3 regions of the Bacillus sp. WC2503 genome follow, and region 3 is predicted to be linked to each of the others. Evidence: predicted binding sites of a transcription regulator. Region 3 holds the regulator's gene; each other region holds the start of a gene.
What was found. The regulator Rex, encoded in region 3, represses fermentation and respiration genes when NADH is low (regulators of the CRP and FNR family bind a similar motif). The targets are predictions, from matches to a motif close to TTGTGAAATATTTCACAA.
Positions count from the first base shown of each region.

Region 1: a site for Rex is predicted at 4,589-4,606, ahead of ACUN26_RS03260 (formate/nitrite transporter family protein). Genes of this name have one in related genera too.
Region 2: a site for Rex is predicted at 5,086-5,103, ahead of adhE (bifunctional acetaldehyde-CoA/alcohol dehydrogenase). Genes of this name have one in related genera too.

Region 1 covers NZ_JBQYMD010000001.1:607,190-613,952, reverse strand. Annotated here, with positions in the region: gene phaQ (poly-beta-hydroxybutyrate-responsive repressor) at 61-513, shown strand; gene phaP (polyhydroxyalkanoic acid inclusion protein PhaP) at 556-1,080, shown strand; gene ACUN26_RS03280 (MaoC family dehydratase) at 1,182-1,625, shown strand; gene ACUN26_RS03275 (alpha/beta-type small acid-soluble spore protein) at 1,777-1,962, shown strand; gene ACUN26_RS03270 (TrkH family potassium uptake protein) at 2,077-3,396, shown strand; yybP-ykoY riboswitch at 3,435-3,600, shown strand; gene ACUN26_RS03265 (TerC family protein) at 3,691-4,485, shown strand; gene ACUN26_RS03260 (formate/nitrite transporter family protein) at 4,691-5,542, shown strand; gene ACUN26_RS03255 (cyclic-phosphate processing receiver domain-containing protein) at 5,570-5,869, opposite strand; gene ACUN26_RS03250 (prepilin peptidase) at 5,893-6,642, opposite strand; gene ACUN26_RS03245 (LutC/YkgG family protein) at 6,729-6,763, opposite strand, start outside.
Region 2 covers NZ_JBQYMD010000001.1:3,599,936-3,606,698, reverse strand. Annotated here, with positions in the region: gene ACUN26_RS18515 (peptidoglycan D,D-transpeptidase FtsI family protein) at 1-393, shown strand, start outside; gene ACUN26_RS18510 (YrrS family protein) at 510-1,160, shown strand; gene ACUN26_RS18505 (YrzA family protein) at 1,195-1,410, opposite strand; gene ACUN26_RS18500 (class I SAM-dependent DNA methyltransferase) at 1,547-2,185, shown strand; gene mtnN (5'-methylthioadenosine/S-adenosylhomocysteine nucleosidase) at 2,200-2,895, shown strand; gene ACUN26_RS18490 (O-acetylserine dependent cystathionine beta-synthase) at 2,978-3,901, shown strand; gene ACUN26_RS18485 (bifunctional cystathionine gamma-lyase/homocysteine desulfhydrase) at 3,905-5,038, shown strand; gene adhE (bifunctional acetaldehyde-CoA/alcohol dehydrogenase) at 5,299-6,763, shown strand, end outside.
Region 3 covers NZ_JBQYMD010000001.1:4,885,159-4,891,921, reverse strand. Annotated here, with positions in the region: gene groL (chaperonin GroEL) at 1-938, opposite strand, end outside; gene groES (co-chaperone GroES) at 977-1,261, opposite strand; gene ACUN26_RS25400 (CPBP family intramembrane glutamic endopeptidase) at 1,660-2,409, shown strand; gene ACUN26_RS25395 (YdiK family protein) at 2,406-2,597, shown strand; gene ACUN26_RS25390 (redox-sensing transcriptional repressor Rex) at 2,627-3,256, opposite strand; gene ACUN26_RS25385 (ABC-F family ATP-binding cassette domain-containing protein) at 3,444-5,378, shown strand; gene tsaD (tRNA (adenosine(37)-N6)-threonylcarbamoyltransferase complex transferase subunit TsaD) at 5,852-6,763, opposite strand, start outside.

The sequences.
Region 1 (6,763 bases), 4.3 Mb from region 3:
GTAAATTGCACTTATAAGCAAAAAATTCCATCTAACTGATTCATGAGGTGATGTACAATCATGCTACATAATGAACCAGAACACCCAGAAAGTTTGGAAAAAAACCAAGCGAAACAACCAAACTCCATGCCAAAAAACTTCTTAGTTCCTTTCTTACTTCTCTGTCTAAAAGACTGGAGTCTTCATGGTTACAAACTCATTCAAATGCTAATGGACATCGGCTTTTCTTCTGTTGACCAAGGTAATGTTTATAGAACACTACGCAAGTTAGAAAAAGAAAACCTTATTTCTTCTACTTGGGATACAAGCGATGGAGGGCCAGCAAAAAGAATTTATTCTTTAACTGAATATGGAGAGCAATATTTATCAACATGTGCGACTTCTTTTGAACATTATCAAAATATGTTGCGGACGTTTTTCACGTTATACACCAATGCATTCTTTCCATTTTCTACTTCTCCAGAAAAGGATGAAAAGGATTCTTCATCTTCACCTGGTGGTACAGCAGAGTAATCTGCGTTCACAATATGCAAAAAAACATTTGGAGGTCAAACAATGGAAACTAAACCATACGAATTAGTCGATGCATTTTGGAAAAACTGGTCTCAATCTCTTTCCCTCTTCTCTTCAGCTGGGAAACAATTAGAGCAACTTACTTTAGAAACGTTAAAACAACAACAAGACGCTTTGCATAAATTAACATCAGGAGTAAATGAACTAGAAAAAGAACTACAACAATTCACAGCTCAGTTCAATAACCAATATACAGATTACGTGAAGCAATTAACTGGAAACTCCTTAAATGATCAAATTAACGAGTGGCAAGGGAAATGGAATGAGCTTTCTACTCAAATGCATCAACTTACTGTTTCTCCTACAAAAACATCTTTGTCTATTCTTACTCAAACTAGCGGTCAATTTGAAGAAACAACAAAACACTTTATTGAACAACAACAATCGCAACGCGAAGAGGTTCAAAAACAGTTAGAAGTTTTTTTGGGAGAGTTCAAGTCCAAACAACTAGAACTCGCAAAGCAGTTCGAGGAAAACTCAAAAAATCTATTTACTTCCATCAAGTAAGAAAAATGTGGCAACTAACTGCAGCACAAACAAAACTCTTTCTTCCTCCTACTACATCAAGATGGCTTACATTTTTCGATATGGAAAAGAAGGAGGACAAAATGAATCCATTTCAAGAAGCACAAACTGTTCCGGAGCTTCGTTATGATGAGATTCAAGTCGGTGATCAAGCATCTCTAACAAAAACAATTACGGATGAGGACGTTATCAATTTTGCAAAATTGACTGGAGATGTAAATCCTATTCATATTTTAGACTCTTTTGCAAAAACGACAATGTTTAAAGAACGTATTGCTCACGGTATGCTCGTTTCAAGTTTTATTTCTACTGTTCTTGGAACGAAACTCCCAGGAAAAAATACGATTTATTTATCCCAAAACGTTTCATTCCGTGCTCCTGTCAAAATCGGCGATACACTTCGTGTAGTGGCAGAAGTCATTAAAAAACGGGATGATAAGAAAATCATTACATTACAAACAAACATCTACAATCAATCCGATGATATTGTCGTGGAAGGTACAGCGACAATACTGAAAAAAGAGTAGCAAATTTGCTACTCTTTTTTCTATCCAAGAACTTCTAATCACACCGATTACTTCCGGGTATGAGTACATCGTTTCCACATAAAATAACGTTACCAGTTTAGATAGTACTTAACTTGGCTGAACTGGACTACTCAAAAGGATGTGTGTCAACATGGTAAAAACAAACAAATTACTAGTTCCAGGTGCAGAACAAGCACTTGAACAATTTAAATATGAAATTGCACAAGAATTCGGTGTTAGCTTAGGCTCAGATACAGCATCTCGTTCTAACGGTTCCGTTGGCGGTGAAGTAACAAAACGTCTTGTTGCTTTAGCTCAACAACAATTACGCGGATAATACTATAACATATGGCTTAGAGGCAGATATTCTCTGCCTCTTTCTATTTGCAACATACATAATAGCGCTTTTTCACATACTAGTAAGAACAAACTGAAAGGAACGATATGTGAGATGAAACGGATTAATATTAGCATGAGCCCTCCTCGTGTTCTTACTTTATCTTTTATTGTATTATCAATTGTCGGCACATGCTTATTAAAACTACCAATTGCTACAACAACATCTATTTCATGGCTCGATGCCTTATTTACAACGGTTTCTGCTTGTACAGTTACAGGGCTTGGTGTTGTGGACACTGGAAAAGTATTTACCTTATTTGGTCAATGTGTAATTTTAACACTTATACAAGTTGGCGGTCTTGGCATTATGAGCTTCGCTGTTTTAATTGCAATTATGCTTGGCAGAAAAATCGGTCTTCAGAATCGCATTTTGTTACAACAAGCACTAAATCAAACGAATATCGGCGGTGTCATTCGTCTTGCCAAAGCATTATTTCTATTCTCTTTTACAGTAGAATGTATTGCTACTTTGCTCCTCTCTTTTGAATGGGTACCAAAATACGGAATTGCTAAAGGGTTCTATTATAGTTTTTTTCATTCGATCTCTGCCTTTAACAACGCTGGTTTTTCTGTGTGGAGCGATAATTTAATGTCCCATTCTCATAGTATTCTCGTCAATCTCGTTATTTCTTCTCTCATAATTTTAGGTGGAATCGGTTTTACAGTGATTATAGATATAAAAAGAAAAAAGAACTTTAAAAACCTTACATTACATTCAAAACTCATGCTCTCTTCTACTCTAATCGTCAATATTATTGCTACCGTTTTTATTTTCATATTCGAGTTCCATAATTCTCTTTCTATGAGAGGTTTTACCCCATTTGAAGAAGGAATGGCTGCTTATTTCCAAGCAATTTCAACGCGCACTGCCGGATTTAATACCGTTGATATTTCTGCATTAACAAAACCTTCCCTTTTATTAATGATGCTTCTTATGTTTATTGGTGCTGGTAGTGCTTCAACTGGTGGTGGAATTAAGTTAACAACATTTTTAATTATGTTTTTTGGCGTATTTAAATTTTTACAAGAACAAGATGATATTGTTGTGTTTAAAAAATCCATTAAAGATACGCTCATTGTCAAATCATTGACCATTACTATTATTTCCATTTCATTTATCTTTGCTGCTATTTTAATTTTAAGTATTACTGAGCGAGTTCCTCTATTGATGAGTGCTTTCGAAGTATTTTCAGCATTTGGAACAGTCGGTCTCAGTATGAATTTAACGCCACACTTAACGATAATTGGAAAAGCTATTATTATCTTTATGATGTTTTTTGGAAAAATGGGACCATTAACATTGGCTTTTTCATTTGCACGCAAAAAGAACCGGAAAATAAAATATCCGAACGAAGATATTTTAACAGGTTGACAACCGTATAAATTATCCATATAATGAGAGTACAATAGCATATCTCCAAAGGGGAGTAGCGTCCAAGAATATTTCTTGGAAACAAAGTCGTCATTACGTAGAACTTAGTTCTTCCGGCTTTGTTGGCATTTTTATTACATATGTCTAGCAAGACCTTTGCCTATTAACGGCAGAGGTCTTTTTTGTATTCATCACCAAATTCTTCCAAAGTTAATAGGCAGGAGTATGGGGAAACTAAATAGTGGGGAAATTCTTCACTTATTTAGTACTTATAGAAATGAGAGGAGAATGTACATGGATGTATCATTATTATTGGAGTATGGTTGGGTATTACTCATCCTGATTGCACTTGAGGGGATTTTAGCGGCTGATAACGCGCTTGTTCTTGCAATTATGGTAAAACATTTACCAGAAGAAAAACGTAAAAAAGCACTATTTTACGGATTAGCGGGGGCATTTGTTTTCCGATTCGGATCGTTATTTATGATTTCGTTCTTAGTCGATGTATGGCAAGTGCAAGCAATCGGTGCTATTTACCTTATGTTTATCGCTGGTAATCACTTATTTAAAACGTATGTTAAAAAGAATACGGATGAAGACACAGAAGAAAAAGAAGCAAAGAAAAAACAAGAGAATTTTTGGTGGACTGTATTTAAAGTCGAGGTTGCTGATATCGCCTTTGCAGTTGATTCAATTTTAGCTGCTGTTGCATTAGCAATGACTTTACCGAAAACAGGACTAGGTACAATTGGTAGTCTTGATACTGGGCAATTCGTTGTTATCTTTGTAGGTGGACTTATTGGATTAATCATTATGCGATTTGCAGCAACTGCTTTCGTACAAATATTAAAACGTAAACCAGGACTTGAAACTGCAGCATTCTTAATTGTAGGTTGGGTTGGTGTGAAGTTAGCAATCTATACATTAGCACACCCTGCATTAAATGTAATTCCGCATTCATTCCCAGAATCTACTCCGTGGAAACTTACATTCTGGATTGTATTAGTTGGAATCGCAGTTGGCGGTTGGTTCTTCTCGAAAGAAGTAGAAGTAAAAGTAGAAAAGAATTTAGACGAAAAAGCGCTGTAATTACAGCGCTTTTTCTTTTTTATTTCAATTCCCTCTCTATTTTTAGAAAAAATTCCATTATACTACCTTTTGTAATCGCTTTCTTATTTTATGTATGTCCTTTTTGTGAAATATTGCACAAACTTATTGAAACTGTGAACGAATCCATGTACTTTATTCATATAAGGAGTATTTATAGAAGATTTACTAAAGGAGCGTATGACTCATGCTAGAACAAGGATTAGATTATGTTGTCAAACTGGCTAAGAGCAAAAAGAAAATGCTAGATATAAATCCGATGCAATATTTCATTCGTGCTGCACTTGCGGGCATTTATATCGGTTTTATTATTGTACTATGTTTTAAATTAGGTAACTTTTTTCACATTGCAGATTCACCAGCAACTTATTTAGCTGCTTCCATGTTTTTCGGGATTGCCCTCGTACTTATTATATATGGTGGTGCTGAATTATTTACTGGAAATACAATGTACTTCACAGTAGCAACTTTAAGAAAAGAAACAACGATTTCTGATACACTTCGCAACTGGATTGCATGTTATGCAGGTAACTTAGCGGGTGCTTTATTCTTTGCCTTACTATTTTACGCAACTGGCATTTTCGAAGCGATTGATCACGGTCATTTAATGAATAAAGTAGTTGAAGGAAAGATGAATACACCTACAATGCAATTATTCTTTAAAGCAATTTTATGTAACTGGCTTGTCTGTCTTGCCTGCTTCTTACCTTCTCAAGTGAAAGGTGACACAGCCAAAATATTAATGATGATGATGCTCGTTTTCACTTTCTTTTTATCTGGTTATGAGCATAGCATTGCAAACTTATCACTGTTTGCTTTATCTTTAGTATCACCACATCCTGAGACAATTTCTTTTGCAGGCGCTATTCATAACTTAATTCCAGTTACAATCGGTAACATTATTGGCGGGTCCGTATTTGTCGGTATGGTATATCACTACTTAACAAAGAAAACACCTGATGTTAAACAGGAAGAGACTGTAATCGCAGCAGCTCAACAAGAAGAGATTATTCCTTTACAAGCACATATGAAACATTAAAAACTCCAAAGTTAGACTTTGGAGTTTTTAGCTCCCCACATATTTCACAATAATACTTGCTTCAATCTCTCCTTGTTCTTTTCCACCCTCTATTCTTTGTTTCATCTTATCCATACCAATGACATCATTTGTGTGAAAGTGGATTTCCTTAACATATAATCCCTCTTTACAAAAAATATTTACGAAATCAAATCCATTACTCTGCCGCCATCCCATATTAAAGTCGAGAGAAATAATATTTACCTCATTCTCCCTAACAAATTGCAAGGCAGTTTCTACTGTAGTTGCGGGCACATATCCAAACGGACAACCTCTTTGATCATCCATATATATTCATTCTCTATCCCCCTCTATTTTGAATACACAATTAATACATAACATATTGCTCCAAGACTAATAAAAGGGCCAAATGGAATTGGTTTACTTGCTTCTATACGCTTTAATAAAATACCCATCCCGAAAAAACAAAGACTACAATAAGACGCTAAAAATAAAATAATAAAAACCCCTTTCAATCCCACTATAAATCCAAGTAGCGAGAGTAATTTTATATCCCCTCCACCAAGCCCTTCTGGATATATCTTTTGCATACAATATAACAAAAAGAGTATAACCCCACTACCAACTATACTATCTATCCACGTAACTAACGGTACAAAAATACATTCTAAAATAAGCAGAAAAGCAAACGAAATTAAAATACGATCAGGAATTAACATATATATATAATCTGTAACGGAAATAATAAGAAGTAACGAAAAAAGCGATAAAATGATGAGAAGCTCTCGTTCTACTCCAATCATATATACAGTAAGAAAAAATATTGTACCGGTTACAAATTCAAATACTACGTACAGAATCGGAATTCCCCTCTTACAATTCGTACAGCGCCCTCTTTGTATACAAAATGAAATGATTGGAATTAGTTCTTTTGGCTTTAGTACATACTTACAATAATGACAATGCGAACGCGGTGTAATAATAGACTCGCCTAAAGGAACCCTTATTGCGATTAGCATAAAAAAAGAACCAAACACCATACCCACTAACAATGCATATATATAAGTGAACATCCCTTCCTCTCCTTTCCAAAAGAACATAACAAAAAAAGGAGAGAACTTCTACTTCATATTATCCTTTATTCTACTAAAAAAGCAGGCCATTTTCTGGCCTGCTTTCCCCTCTTTTATACGATGAAATATACCGCTTTTAATGGTCCGT
Region 2 (6,763 bases), 1.3 Mb from region 3:
GGAGAAAAAATGGAAGTGAAAGCTGTTAAAAAAATAGTGTATAAAAATGGAAGTGACTTTTTTACATTTGAAAACCATAAATTAAATGGAAAACAGCTTTCTTATGAAACAGTAAAAACATTACAAGAGTTATTAAGAGGCGTTGTAACAACAGAGAAAGGAACAGGAGCAGCATTCAGGTCGTTGCCACTAAGTGTCGCTGGAAAATCTGGGACAGCACAAACAGGAAAAGGGATGAAGGTCAATCGCTGGTTTGCAGGTTATTTTCCATATGAAAATCCAAGATATGCTTTAGTTGTCGTTGATATAGAAACGGACAGCAGTGTAAATAAAGTCACATCCATTTTCAAAGATATCGTAGAAGAAATCCATCGATTAGAGAATGAAAAGTAATCTTGCAATTCATAGTGAAATGTTTTCATTTCATGAAAATATTATTGTAAATGTTCAACCTTTCTAGATTTAATGTTACAATAGCAAGTATGAAAAACTGCATGGAGGTTTGAAGAATGGCAGGAGGATCTAGATTCCAACAGAAACAACAAAAACGTCGTCAAAACGGTGTTTTAAATATTGCAATCGCTATTGTATTAGTGGCAGTAGCTATTGTAGCATATCAATTGTTCGTTCCTGACACAAAAGAGCAAGCGTCTTCTAATGATAAAAAGGTAGCTCAGCAAACAACAAAAGAAAATAAAGCTGAGAAAGCTAAAGGTAAAGAAGAGACGAAGAAGGACGAACAAGAGAAGGCAGAGGCTAAGAAGAAGGAAGAAGAAGAGAAGCAAAAGGCTGAAGAAGAAAAGCAAAAAGCTGAAGAAGAAGCGAAAGCTAATGAGAAAGTGGCAGCTGAAAAAACACAGCCAAAGGCAACAGATGCTTATACGAAACCTTCTTGGAAGCCAGTAGGTACAGAGCAAGGTGCAACACCTGCGATGACGTTTAACAAAGGTACAGCAGATTGGAATGAGATGAATCAAGCGATTTCCGCTGCAATCGACGTTCCGGTAGAGCAATTAGTTATTCATAGAATCGGAAATAACGGTAAGAATAAAGCTTACGGCAACGTACAAGATAAGCAATCAGGTAAAAAATATTATGTAAATATTGATTGGGTAGAAAATGAGGGCTGGAAACCAGTGCTTGTTCAAACTCTAAACTAAAAAAGAGAAGCTCCTAGGAGCTTCTCTTTTTTAGTTAGCATAATTTCTTTAATTTAAAATGAACAACCGCGCTGTAATACGGTCTTTTGCTTTCGGGATCCATAACCATTTGATGCGAGATGTGATGAACTTCAAGCATAAGTGCTTTATTATTATCAATTTGTTCACTAATTTTTCTTTCTAAGGAAGCTAAGTCTCCCGCTTCAAAAAATTCTATTTTATCTTCTAACATTTCAAAGGTAAATGACATGAAGATGCCCCCTCTCCTATGTAATCAACTACAGTGTAACAAAGAAAAGAAGGAAATACCACGTGCATTTCAATTGACATTTTTAGAAAGAGGGAATATCATACTGATAAAACCGATAAGAAAAAGGGGAATTTTTATGGGCACAGAATTTAATGGTTTATTTGATGAGTGGGCTCATACGTACGACTCATTCGTACAAGGCGAAGATATACAATATAAAGAAGTTTTCGCCCATTATGAGGACATTTTAGAGGATGTAGTTAACAAGTCATTTGGTAACGTATTAGAATTTGGTGTTGGTACTGGCAATTTAACAAATAAATTATTACTTGCCGGTCGTACAGTTTACGGTATAGAACCGTCGCGTGAAATGCGCATGATTGCAAAAGAGAAATTGCCAAAGGAATTTTCTATTACAGAAGGTGATTTTCTTTCGTTTGAAGTTCCGAATTCAGTTGATACCATTGTAAGCACCTATGCATTTCATCATTTAACAGATGATGAAAAAAATGTAGCTGTTGCGAAGTATAGTCAATTGCTAAACAAAGGTGGTAAAATAGTGTTTGCTGATACGATATTTGCAGATCAAGATGCATATGATAAAACTGTTGAAACAGCAAAACAAAGAGGTTTTCACCAGTTAGCAAACGATTTGCAAACGGAATACTATACACGTATTCCGATCATGCAGACTATATTTGAAAACAATGGCTTCCATGTAACGTTTACGAGATTAAATCATTTCGTTTGGGTAATGGAGGCAACTAAGCAATAGAAAGAGGGATTAGATTGAGAATTGCTGTAATTGGAGCAATGGAAGAAGAAGTACGTATTTTACGTGACAAATTAGAACAAGCAAAAACAGAAACGGTTGCGGGTTGTGAATTTACGAAAGGACTATTAGCAGGACATGAAGTAATCTTGTTAAAGTCTGGTATTGGTAAAGTAAATGCAGCGATGTCAACGACAATTTTATTAGAAAAATATAAGCCTGAAAAAGTAATTAATACTGGTTCAGCTGGTGGATTCCATCATTCTCTAAATGTTGGAGATGTAGTTATTTCAACAGAAGTTCGTCACCATGACGTAGATGTAACAGCATTTAACTATGAATATGGTCAAGTACCAGGAATGCCACCTGGATTTAAAGCTGATGAGGCATTAGTTGCATTAGCTGAGAAATGTATGCAAGCTGAAGAGAATATTCAAGTTGTAAAAGGTATGATTGCAACAGGGGATGCATTTATGAGTGATCCGAACCGCGTTGCAGCAATTCGTGATAAATTTGAAAATCTTTATGCAGTAGAAATGGAAGCGGCAGCTGTTGCACAAGTGTGCCACCAATACGAAGTTCCATTTGTTATCATCCGCGCACTTTCTGATATTGCTGGTAAAGAATCAAATGTTTCATTTGATCAATTTTTAGATCAAGCAGCCCTTCATTCTACAAACTTTATCGTAAAAGTACTAGAAGAGTTAAAGTAATGTAACAAAAAGGCAACTGTCTCATATAAAGAAAATACATACAGTTGCCTTTTCTTTATTGGCAAATAAGGGGGAGAACACGATGAATGTATATCGTGGAGTTCATGAGTTAATTGGTCATACACCAATTGTAGAAATTACTCGGTTTTCACTTCCAGAAGGGGTCCGTTTATTTGCGAAGCTTGAATTTTATAACCCAGGCGGAAGCGTTAAGGATCGTTTAGGAAGAGAATTAATCGAAGACGCGCTAGAAAAAGGGCTTGTCACGCAGGGTGGAACAATTATTGAACCGACTGCTGGAAATACTGGTATTGGACTGGCACTTGCAGCGTTAGAACATGATTTACGCGTTATTGTTTGTGTACCAGAGAAATTTAGTATTGAGAAACAAGAATTAATGAAAGCGCTAGGCGCAACAGTCGTGCATACACCGACTGAGCAAGGAATGACCGGAGCAATTGCAAAAGCAAAAGAGTTAGTAAATGAAATACCGAATTCATACTCTCCAAGTCAGTTTGCGAATGAAGCAAACCCACGTGCTTATTTCAAAACATTAGGTCCTGAACTTTGGAATGCATTGAATGGAGAGATTAACATATTTGTTGCTGGAGCAGGAACCGGCGGTACATTCATGGGAACTGCATCTTATTTGAAAGAAAAAAATATAGATATTAAAACAGTTATTGTAGAACCAGAAGGATCTATTTTAAATGGTGGTAAAGCTGGTTCACATGAAACAGAAGGAATTGGTCTTGAATTTATTCCACCATTTTTGAAAACATCTTATTTTGATGAAATTCATACGATTTCTGATCGAAATGCATTTTTACGAGTAAAAGAATTAGCGCAAAAAGAAGGACTTTTAGTTGGGAGCTCTTCAGGAGCAGCATTTCATGCAAGTTTACTGGAGGCAGAGAAAGCAACACCAGGTACAAATATTGTAACGATTTTTCCTGATAGTAGTGAGCGCTATTTAAGTAAAGACATATACAAAGGATGGGAATAAAAAATGAGAGCAAAGACAAAGTTAATTCATGGTATTCGCATAGGAGAACCTTCAACTGGATCTGTAAACGTACCGATTTATCAAACAAGTACGTATAAACAAGAAGCAGTTGGTAAGCATCAAGGATATGAATATTCACGTACAGGCAACCCAACACGAGCAGCTTTAGAAGAAATGATTGCCGTATTAGAAAACGGTCATGCTGGATTTGCATTTGGTTCGGGAATGGCTGCTATTACAGCAACAATTATGTTGTTCTCAAAAGGTGATCACGTTATTTTAACAGATGATGTTTATGGGGGAACGTATCGTGTTATTACGAAAGTATTAAACCGCTTCGGTATTGAGCATACATTTGTAGATACAACAAACTTAGAGGAAGTTGTAGAAGCAATTCGTCCAAATACGAAAGCGATCTATGTGGAAACACCAACGAATCCACTACTAAAAATTACTGATATTAAGAAAATATCTACTCTTGCTAAAGAGAAAGATTTATTAACAATTATTGATAATACATTCATGACGCCATATTGGCAGTCGCCGATTTCTTTAGGAGCAGACATTGTACTTCATAGTGCAACGAAATATTTAGGAGGTCATAGTGACGTAGTTGCAGGTCTAGTAGTGGTAAATAGCCCACAACTAGCAGAAGACCTTCACTTTGTACAAAACTCAACGGGAGGTATTCTTGGACCACAAGATAGCTTCTTACTACTTCGCGGTTTAAAAACGTTAGGAATTCGTATGGAAGAACATGAAACGAATTCACGCGCAATTGCTGAATTCTTAAATAATCATCCAAAAGTAAATAAAGTATATTATCCAGGCCTTGAATCACATCAAAACCATGAATTAGCAACAGAACAAGCAAACGGATTTGGTGCTATCATCTCATTTGATGTAGATAGTGAGGAAACATTAAATAAAGTACTTGAGAAACTGCAATACTTTACACTTGCTGAAAGCCTAGGAGCAGTCGAAAGTTTAATTTCTATCCCATCTCAAATGACACATGCATCAATCCCAGCAGATCGTCGTAAAGAATTAGGAATTACAGATACATTAATTCGTATCTCTGTCGGAATTGAAGATGGTGAAGATTTAATTGAAGATTTAGCACAAGCGCTAGCATAATAAAAATGCACTGCTAATGTGGAGCAGTGCATTTTTATTATGTTTATTTGTGAAATATTTCACAAATTAGACATACACAAATGAAATGATTTCATGTATATTGAATTCATGAAATGTTATTCACGAATAAACTTGTGAAATATTTCACAAACAATGGGATTCATGTAGGACGGTAACTCTATTTTTTTTCGCTAATCGGGACTTATTATGACCTATAGGGACTTATAAAGACCGTGATAACAGAATAGGAGGAAATTTACATGGTAGTCAAAGAGAAAGTTGTAAATGAAATGCAAGAGGTAAAAGAGATGATTGATACGTTAGTAAATAACGGTCAAGAAGCTTTACAAGCATTAGAAAGTTTTACACAAGAACAGATTGACAACATTGTTCATGAAATGGCACTAGCAGGTGTTGATCAACATATGTCGCTTGCAAAATTGGCTGTTGAAGAAACAGGCCGTGGTGTCTATGAAGACAAATGCATAAAAAATATTTTTGCCACTGAATATATTTGGCATAGTATAAAGCAAGATAAAACGGTAGGAGTTATTCATGAAGATCCTCATGAAGAAATAATAGAAATTGCGGAACCAGTCGGTGTAGTAGCTGGAGTAACGCCAGTAACGAATCCAACGTCAACAACAATGTTTAAAGCATTAATCGCGATAAAAACGAGAAATCCAATTATTTTCGCATTTCATCCTTCTGCACAAAATTGTTCCGTTGCAGCGGCCAAAACAGTATATGATGCAGCGGTGAAGGCGGGTGCGCCAAAGCATTGTATTCAATGGATTGAAAGACCATCTGTCGAAGCGACGAAACAATTAATGAACCATGATGGTGTCGCACTCGTTCTAGCAACTGGAGGCGCTGGTATGGTGAAATCGGCTTATTCTACTGGTAAACCAGCACTAGGTGTAGGTCCTGGTAATGTACCGTGTTATATAGAGAAATCAGCACATGTAAAACGAGCTGCTAATGATTTAATTTTATCGAAAACATTTGATAACGGTATGATTTGTGCATCGGAACAGGCAATCATTATCGATAAAGAAATTTATGATGATGTTAAAACAGAAATGATTGCAAATAATTGTTACTTTGTAACAGAGGAAGAGAGAAAGAAATTAGAAAAGCTCGTTATAAATGAAAATACATGTGCAGTAAATAGTGATATTGTAGGGAAATCTGCACAGTATATTGCCGAATTAGTTGGGATGACTGTGCCTGAACATACAAAAATACTTGTAGCTGAAATTAAAGGAATTGGGGCAGCGTATCCACTATCTCGTGAGAAACTGAGCCCAGTATTAGCTTGTGTAAAAGCGAATTCATTAGAAGAAGGATTTACATATTGCGAAGAAATGTTGAATCTTGGAGGTTTAGGGCATTCAGCAGTCATTCATTCTACAAATAAAGAAGTACAAAAACAATTTGGTTTACGTATGAAAGCTTGCCGTCTTATTGTAAATGCACCTTCATCACAAGGCGGAATAGGTGACATATATAATGGGTTTATTCCATCGCTTACACTTGGTTGTGGTTCATACGGGAAAAACTCAGTTTCTCAAAACGTAACAGCGACTCATTTATTAAATATAAAAAGGCTGGCAAATAGAAAAAAGAATATGCAGTGGTTCAAGTTGCCACCAAAAATTTATTTTGAAAAACATGCTACGGCGTATTTAGCAAATATGCCTAACATTTCACGCGCATTTATTG
Region 3 (6,763 bases):
TCAACTGTAGCAGATTTTAAGTCACGTCCTAATTCTTCAGTGATTACTTCGCCACCAGTTAAGATTGCGATATCTTCTAGCATTGCTTTACGACGGTCACCAAATCCAGGAGCTTTAACAGCCACTACATTGAATGTACCACGAAGTTTGTTCACTACTAATGTAGCTAAAGCTTCGCCTTCTACATCTTCAGCAATGATAAGAAGTGGTTTACCTTGTTGTACCACTTGCTCTAATACTGGTAAGATTTCTTGGATGTTAGAAATCTTTTTGTCAGTAATTAAGATATATGGGTTATCAAGAACAGCTTCCATTTTGTCAGAATCAGTAATCATGTAAGGAGATGCATATCCACGATCAAATTGCATACCTTCTACTACGTCTAATTCCGTTGTGAATCCTTTAGATTCTTCTAAAGTAATAACGCCGTCGTTACCAACGCGCTCCATTGCTTCAGCGATTAATTGACCTACTTCTTCGTCAGCCGCAGAAATAGCAGCTACTTGTGCGATAGAAGATTTACCTTCAATTGGTTTAGAAATCGCTTTTAATTCTTCAATTGCAGCAGTAACAGCTTTTTCGATACCTTTACGAAGACCCATTGGGTTTGCACCAGCTGTTACGTTTTTAAGACCTTCACGAATCATAGCTTGCGCTAATACAGTTGCAGTTGTCGTTCCGTCACCAGCTACATCGTTTGTTTTGCTAGCAACTTCTGCTACTAATTTTGCACCCATGTTTTCGAATGCATCTTCTAATTCGATTTCTTTTGCGATTGTTACACCATCATTTGTAATAAGTGGTGAACCGAATTTTTTCTCAAGTACAACGTTACGACCTTTTGGTCCAAGCGTTACTTTTACTGCGTTTGCAAGAGTGTCGACACCGCGAAGCATCGAACGACGTGCTTCTTCACTAAATTTAATATCTTTTGCCATAATAATTGACCCCCTTGGAATTTTTAAGATTTATATAATTAACCGATAACTGCTAAAATGTCACTTTCACGTAAAATCAAGTAGTCTGTACCTTCGTATTTTACTTCAGTACCTGCATATTTTGAGAAGATGATAAGATCACCTGCTGCTACCTCTAAAGCAACACGCTCACCATTTTCAAGCACTCGACCAGTACCTACTGCAATAACTTTACCCTCTTGTGGTTTTTCTTTTGCAGTGTCTGGTAATACAATACCACTTGCTGTTTTTTCTTCTGCTTGAACAAGCTCAATTACAACGCGATCACCTAATGGCTTTAGCATGAACAATAACCTCCTCATTGTGTTATGTAAATTTTTTATTAGCACTCGAGTCACCCGAGTGCTAACACACTTATAATAATAAATAATCTCAATTTCTTTTGCAAGTAAAAAAATCATAATTTTTTCGCAAATTACTATATATACTCTTCTATATAAAATCCTTCTTCTACTACCTTTACTATATGAATCGTTGTTTCCACTACTCGTATGTTACAATATGAAAGACACCCTAAGTTGTTTTCGCTACACACACAACTTTTTCCTGTCTTCTATTTTAATTTCCAATGCAGATTTACAAAAAAAACATAATTCGAATGAAAGTTTATATCGTAGGTAGCATATTACATGTTATCCTGCCTTATCTCATACACTAGAGTTAGAAAGGATGGTTAAACCATTTGAAGAAACAATATTGGTGGATTATCGTTACATACATTTTAATGCAATTGTCGGGTATTGCCGGATTACCACTTCTTCTGAAAACCGGACTATACGATAATAGAGGATTTACCAACGAGGAAAAGTTTCAACTAATAACCGGACATTGGTCTATTATTAGCTTTTTCATTGCACTATGCGTTGTAATTTGGTTACTTAGAACAGATATTCGTGACAGGCATTTAGATGCAATGCGCTCTTCTGTTCCAGCTACAATCGGGTGGATTTTTATCGGGTTCTTCTTAGCAATCATCTCACAAAGTATTGCAGGTATGATTGAAATGTATCTATTAGGGATTACACCTGGATCTGAGAATACAGACCGACTTATGGACATCGCAAGAACGACACCTTGGTTCCTTATTGTTATATCTATAATCGGACCTATTTTAGAAGAAATCGTATTTAGAAAAATTTTATTTGGTACACTTTATAAGAGATTTAATTTCTTCGTTGCTGCTATTATTAGTTCACTCGTATTCGCAGCGATTCATTTTGATTTTACTCACCTATTGGTATACACTTCTATGGGGCTCGTATTCGCCTTCTTATATGTAAAAACGAAACGCATTATCGTTCCTATAGCAGCCCATGTAGCAATGAATACATTAGTTGCCATTGGACAGATTTTCATGAGCAATGAACAAATTCAAGAAATGATTAAAGAAGCTGAAAAAATGCAAGGCTTTATCGGAGGATTTTTTGTATGAGAAACTCACCATTGTTCATGGCTGCATTGTATTTCCTTCTCGGATGTATCTTTACACGTTTCGCCATTACGAACGTGACAGATACAATCTGGAATATGTGGACAATACTATTTGCAGTTATGGCAACAATTGATTTTAATTTGGCACTTCGCCTTATATTAGTGAAATTCACAAAGAAAAAACAATAATAAAACGCAGAGGTCACCTCCTCTGCGTTTTATTGTGGATAATTCTTTAAAAAGTAAACAAGCGTTTGTAGCTCTACAGCTAAATCAATATGATGAATTCTTATATTCTCTGACACATTTAAGCGTGCTGGTGTGAAGTTTAAAATACCGTGCACGTTTGTTTCTGCCAATCTATCGGCTACAGATTGCGCTACTGTAGCGGGTACTGTTAATATTGCCACTTGTATATCATTTGATAACCTTTCTTCTAATTCATCTAAATGATATACAGGAATACCCCCGATTTCTGTTCCAACTTTCTCTTCACTAACATCAAATGCCATTTCAATTTTTGTATTATTGTTTTTCGTGAAATTATAATGTAAGAAAGCGGTCCCTAAATTACCTACTCCAATAAGCGCTACACGTGTTATATCATCTTGATCGAGTGTTTCACGGAAAAATGATAATAAATAATTTACGTTATATCCATATCCCTTTTTCCCTAATGCTCCAAAGTATGAGAAATCTCTTCGAATAGTTGCGGAATCAACCTTTACCGCTTCACTCAATTCGGCTGATGAAACACGTTGCTTACCAGAAAGAGATAAGTTTTGGATAAATCGATAGTATAGAGGCAATCGTTTAGCAGTGGCTTGCGGAATTTTCTGCTGATCCATATAACCTCTCCTCTCTTCCTATCTTTATTCATATACTTGAATCGAATACAGAAGTTTAGTACTTATGAATTTCCTTGTATAATAAAGAGAAGAAGTATTCTCTCTTTATTTTAAACTATACACTATTTTTAGTATGATTGAGAAATATAAACATGGCAAAGTTAAGAAATTATTTGAGGTGAAAACATTGATTTTATTACAAGTAAACGGGCTTTCAAAATTATACGGTGCCGAAACGATTCTTGCAAACATAAAATTGGAAGTGCAAACGAAAGATCGTATCGCTTTAGTTGGACGAAATGGAGCCGGAAAATCTACATTATTAAAAATTATCGCCGGTGAATTATCTCATGATGGCGGCGAAATTATAAAACCGAAAGATGTCTCAATTGGGTACTTAGCTCAAAATACTGGATTAGAAACATCATTAACAATTTGGGATGAAATGCTAACCGTCTTTACACACCTACAGCAAATGGAGACAAAACTTCGAAGGCTAGAGCAAGAAATGGGAAAAGAAGAAAACTTTTCAAATGCCGCTACATATGAAAAATTATTAGCTGATTATGACCAATTGCAATTAGATTATAAAGATCAAGGCGGCTATCAGTACGAAGCAGATATTCGCTCCATTTTAAGCGGTCTTGGTTTCCCTGTTGAAACGCATCAGACGACAATTTCTACGTTAAGTGGCGGACAAAAAACGAGATTAGCTCTTGGGAAATTATTATTAACGAAACCAGACTTACTTATTTTAGACGAGCCTACAAACCATTTAGACATCGAAACATTAACGTGGCTTGAGCAATACTTACAAGGTTATCCTGGCGCAATTTTAATCGTTTCTCATGACCGTTATTTCTTAGATAAGCTTGTTACACAAGTATATGAAATTTCGAATAAAGAAAGCAGACGATTTGTTGGTAACTACAGTAAATATTTAGACTTAAAATCAGCCCTATACGAACAAGAAATGAAGCGTTACGAAAAGCAACAAGATGAAATCGCTAAACTTGAGGACTTCGTTCAAAAAAATATAGCACGTGCATCTACGACAAAACGTGCACAAAGCCGTCGTAAACAATTAGATAGAATGGAATTATTAACCAGACCATTAGGTGACTCTAAATCAGCCTCATTCCACTTCGATATTGAAAAACAAAGTGGAAATGATGTTTTACAAGTAAAAGATGCAACCATCGGTTATGATGAGGATCCTATTATTGAACATGTAAATATGCGCTTAACTCGGGGAGATAGTGTTGCCTTAGTTGGACCGAATGGAATTGGAAAATCCACATTATTAAAATCCATTGTGAATAAGTTACAGCTATTACATGGAGATGTTGCTTTCGGATCAAATGTATCTGTTGGTTATTATGATCAAGAGCAAGCTAACTTAACATCTTCTAAGCGCGTTTTAAATGAACTATGGGATGAATATCCGCTTCAACCCGAAAAAGAAATTCGCACTATATTAGGTAATTTTTTATTCACAGGGGATGATGTACTAAAACCAGTATCTTCTCTTAGTGGTGGACAAAAGGCCCGATTAGCTCTCGCAAAACTTATGATGCAAAAATCCAATTTATTAATTCTCGATGAGCCAACGAACCATCTTGATTTAAATAGTAAAGAAATTTTGGAGAATGCTTTAATTGATTATCCAGGAACTCTTCTATTCGTTTCACATGACCGCTACTTCATTAATCGCGTAACGACTACAGTTGTCGAATTATCAACAGAAGGTGCGCAAGAGTATTTAGGTGATTACGATTACTATGTGGAGAAGAAAAATGAAATGATTGAACGCGTAGCATTTGAACAACAAGAACAGCAAGAAAATCAGGCACCTGTTCAAAAAACCGTAGCTCAAGAAAAATTAAATTATCTCGAAGAAAAAGAGCGTAAACAATTAGAACGTCAACGCACTCGAAAAATCGAAGAACTAGAACAAAACATCGTAAGCTTAGAAGAAGAAATTGCTACGTTAGAGGATCAGCTTTGCTTACCAGAAATATATGCAGATTATGAAAAGGCTAGTGAGATTACAACGAAAAAACAAACATTACAAGAACAACTTGAAGCCTGTATGGCAGAATGGGAAGAACTGCATATATAAGCTAATTTAAACAAAAAGGATGTCTCATCAGTCGAGGATTTTTGACTAGATGACATCCTTTTTATTTCCCTTTAGAATCAGTTTCGTAGTACATGAAATTATATCGACGATTTTTTGAATGCACATACCTTAACTTAAAATATATAAACAATTCGACAAGAAACATCGTTTTCCCGACAAAGATTGACAATTGCAGCAACCAATATGATAAGAGGAGGATTTTTCAAAAGTTTTTTAGGATATCTTCTCGTTTTTATTTCCCGAAAAAGAATTCATTTAAAGGTCAGACTTCATCCGTTTTATCCACAAGGTTATACACATATCCACCTTTATAAAATAAACATCAAAATAACTTTTCCACATTATCCACATTTAACAAAAAAGTTATTAACAGTTTATATACACAATAAAACCCACATTATCAACAGATAATATGGGTTTTATCCACAAGCTGTGGTTAATTTTGTGTATAACTATGCTTCAATATCTAAGCCTGGGTTTGCATTTAAAGCTAATGTCGCACGTTTTCCTTGTTCGTATGCAATTGTACCTGCAGCTGCAATCATTGCTGCATTGTCTGTGCATAAAGATAACGGCGGGATAATTAGCTCTATATCTTCTTTTCGTGCAAACTCTTCTTCTAGACGTGCACGAAGCCCTTTATTAGCAGCTACTCCACCAGCAAGAAGCAATTGCTTTACATTATACGCTTCTGCTGCACGAGATGCTTTCGTTACAAGTACATCAATTACACTCTCTTGAAAGCTTGCTGCTAAATCTTCCGGTGCAATTTCTATACCACGTTGTTTTGCGTTATGCACAGTGTTGATAACTGCTGATTTCAATCCACTAAAGCTGAAATCATACGAATCGGGTTCTAGCCATGCACGAGGCAAATCAATTGTTGGCTTCCCTTCATGCGCAAGGCGATCAATATGAGGACCACCTGGATACGGCATAGATAGCGTACGAGCTACTTTATCATATGCTTCTCCTGCTGCATCATCTCGCGTTTCACCAATCACTTCAAATGAACCATGTTCTTTCATATAAACAAGTTCTGTATGTCCACCCGATACAACAAGTGATAGTAGTGGGAATTGAACTTCTTTTACTAAACGATTCGCATAAATATGGCCAGCAATATGATGAACACCAACTAGAGGAATATCATGTGCAAAGGCTACCGCCTTCGCTGCATTTACTCCTATTAAAAGTGCTCCTACTAAACCGGGTCCCTCTGTTACAGCAATTGCATCAATATCCTCGAAAGTTATATTCGCTTCTTTTAAAGCTTCTTCTAACACAACTGTAATTTCTTCTACATGGTGACGGGATGCAATCTCTGGTACAACCCCGCCAAAACGCTTATGACTTTCAATTTG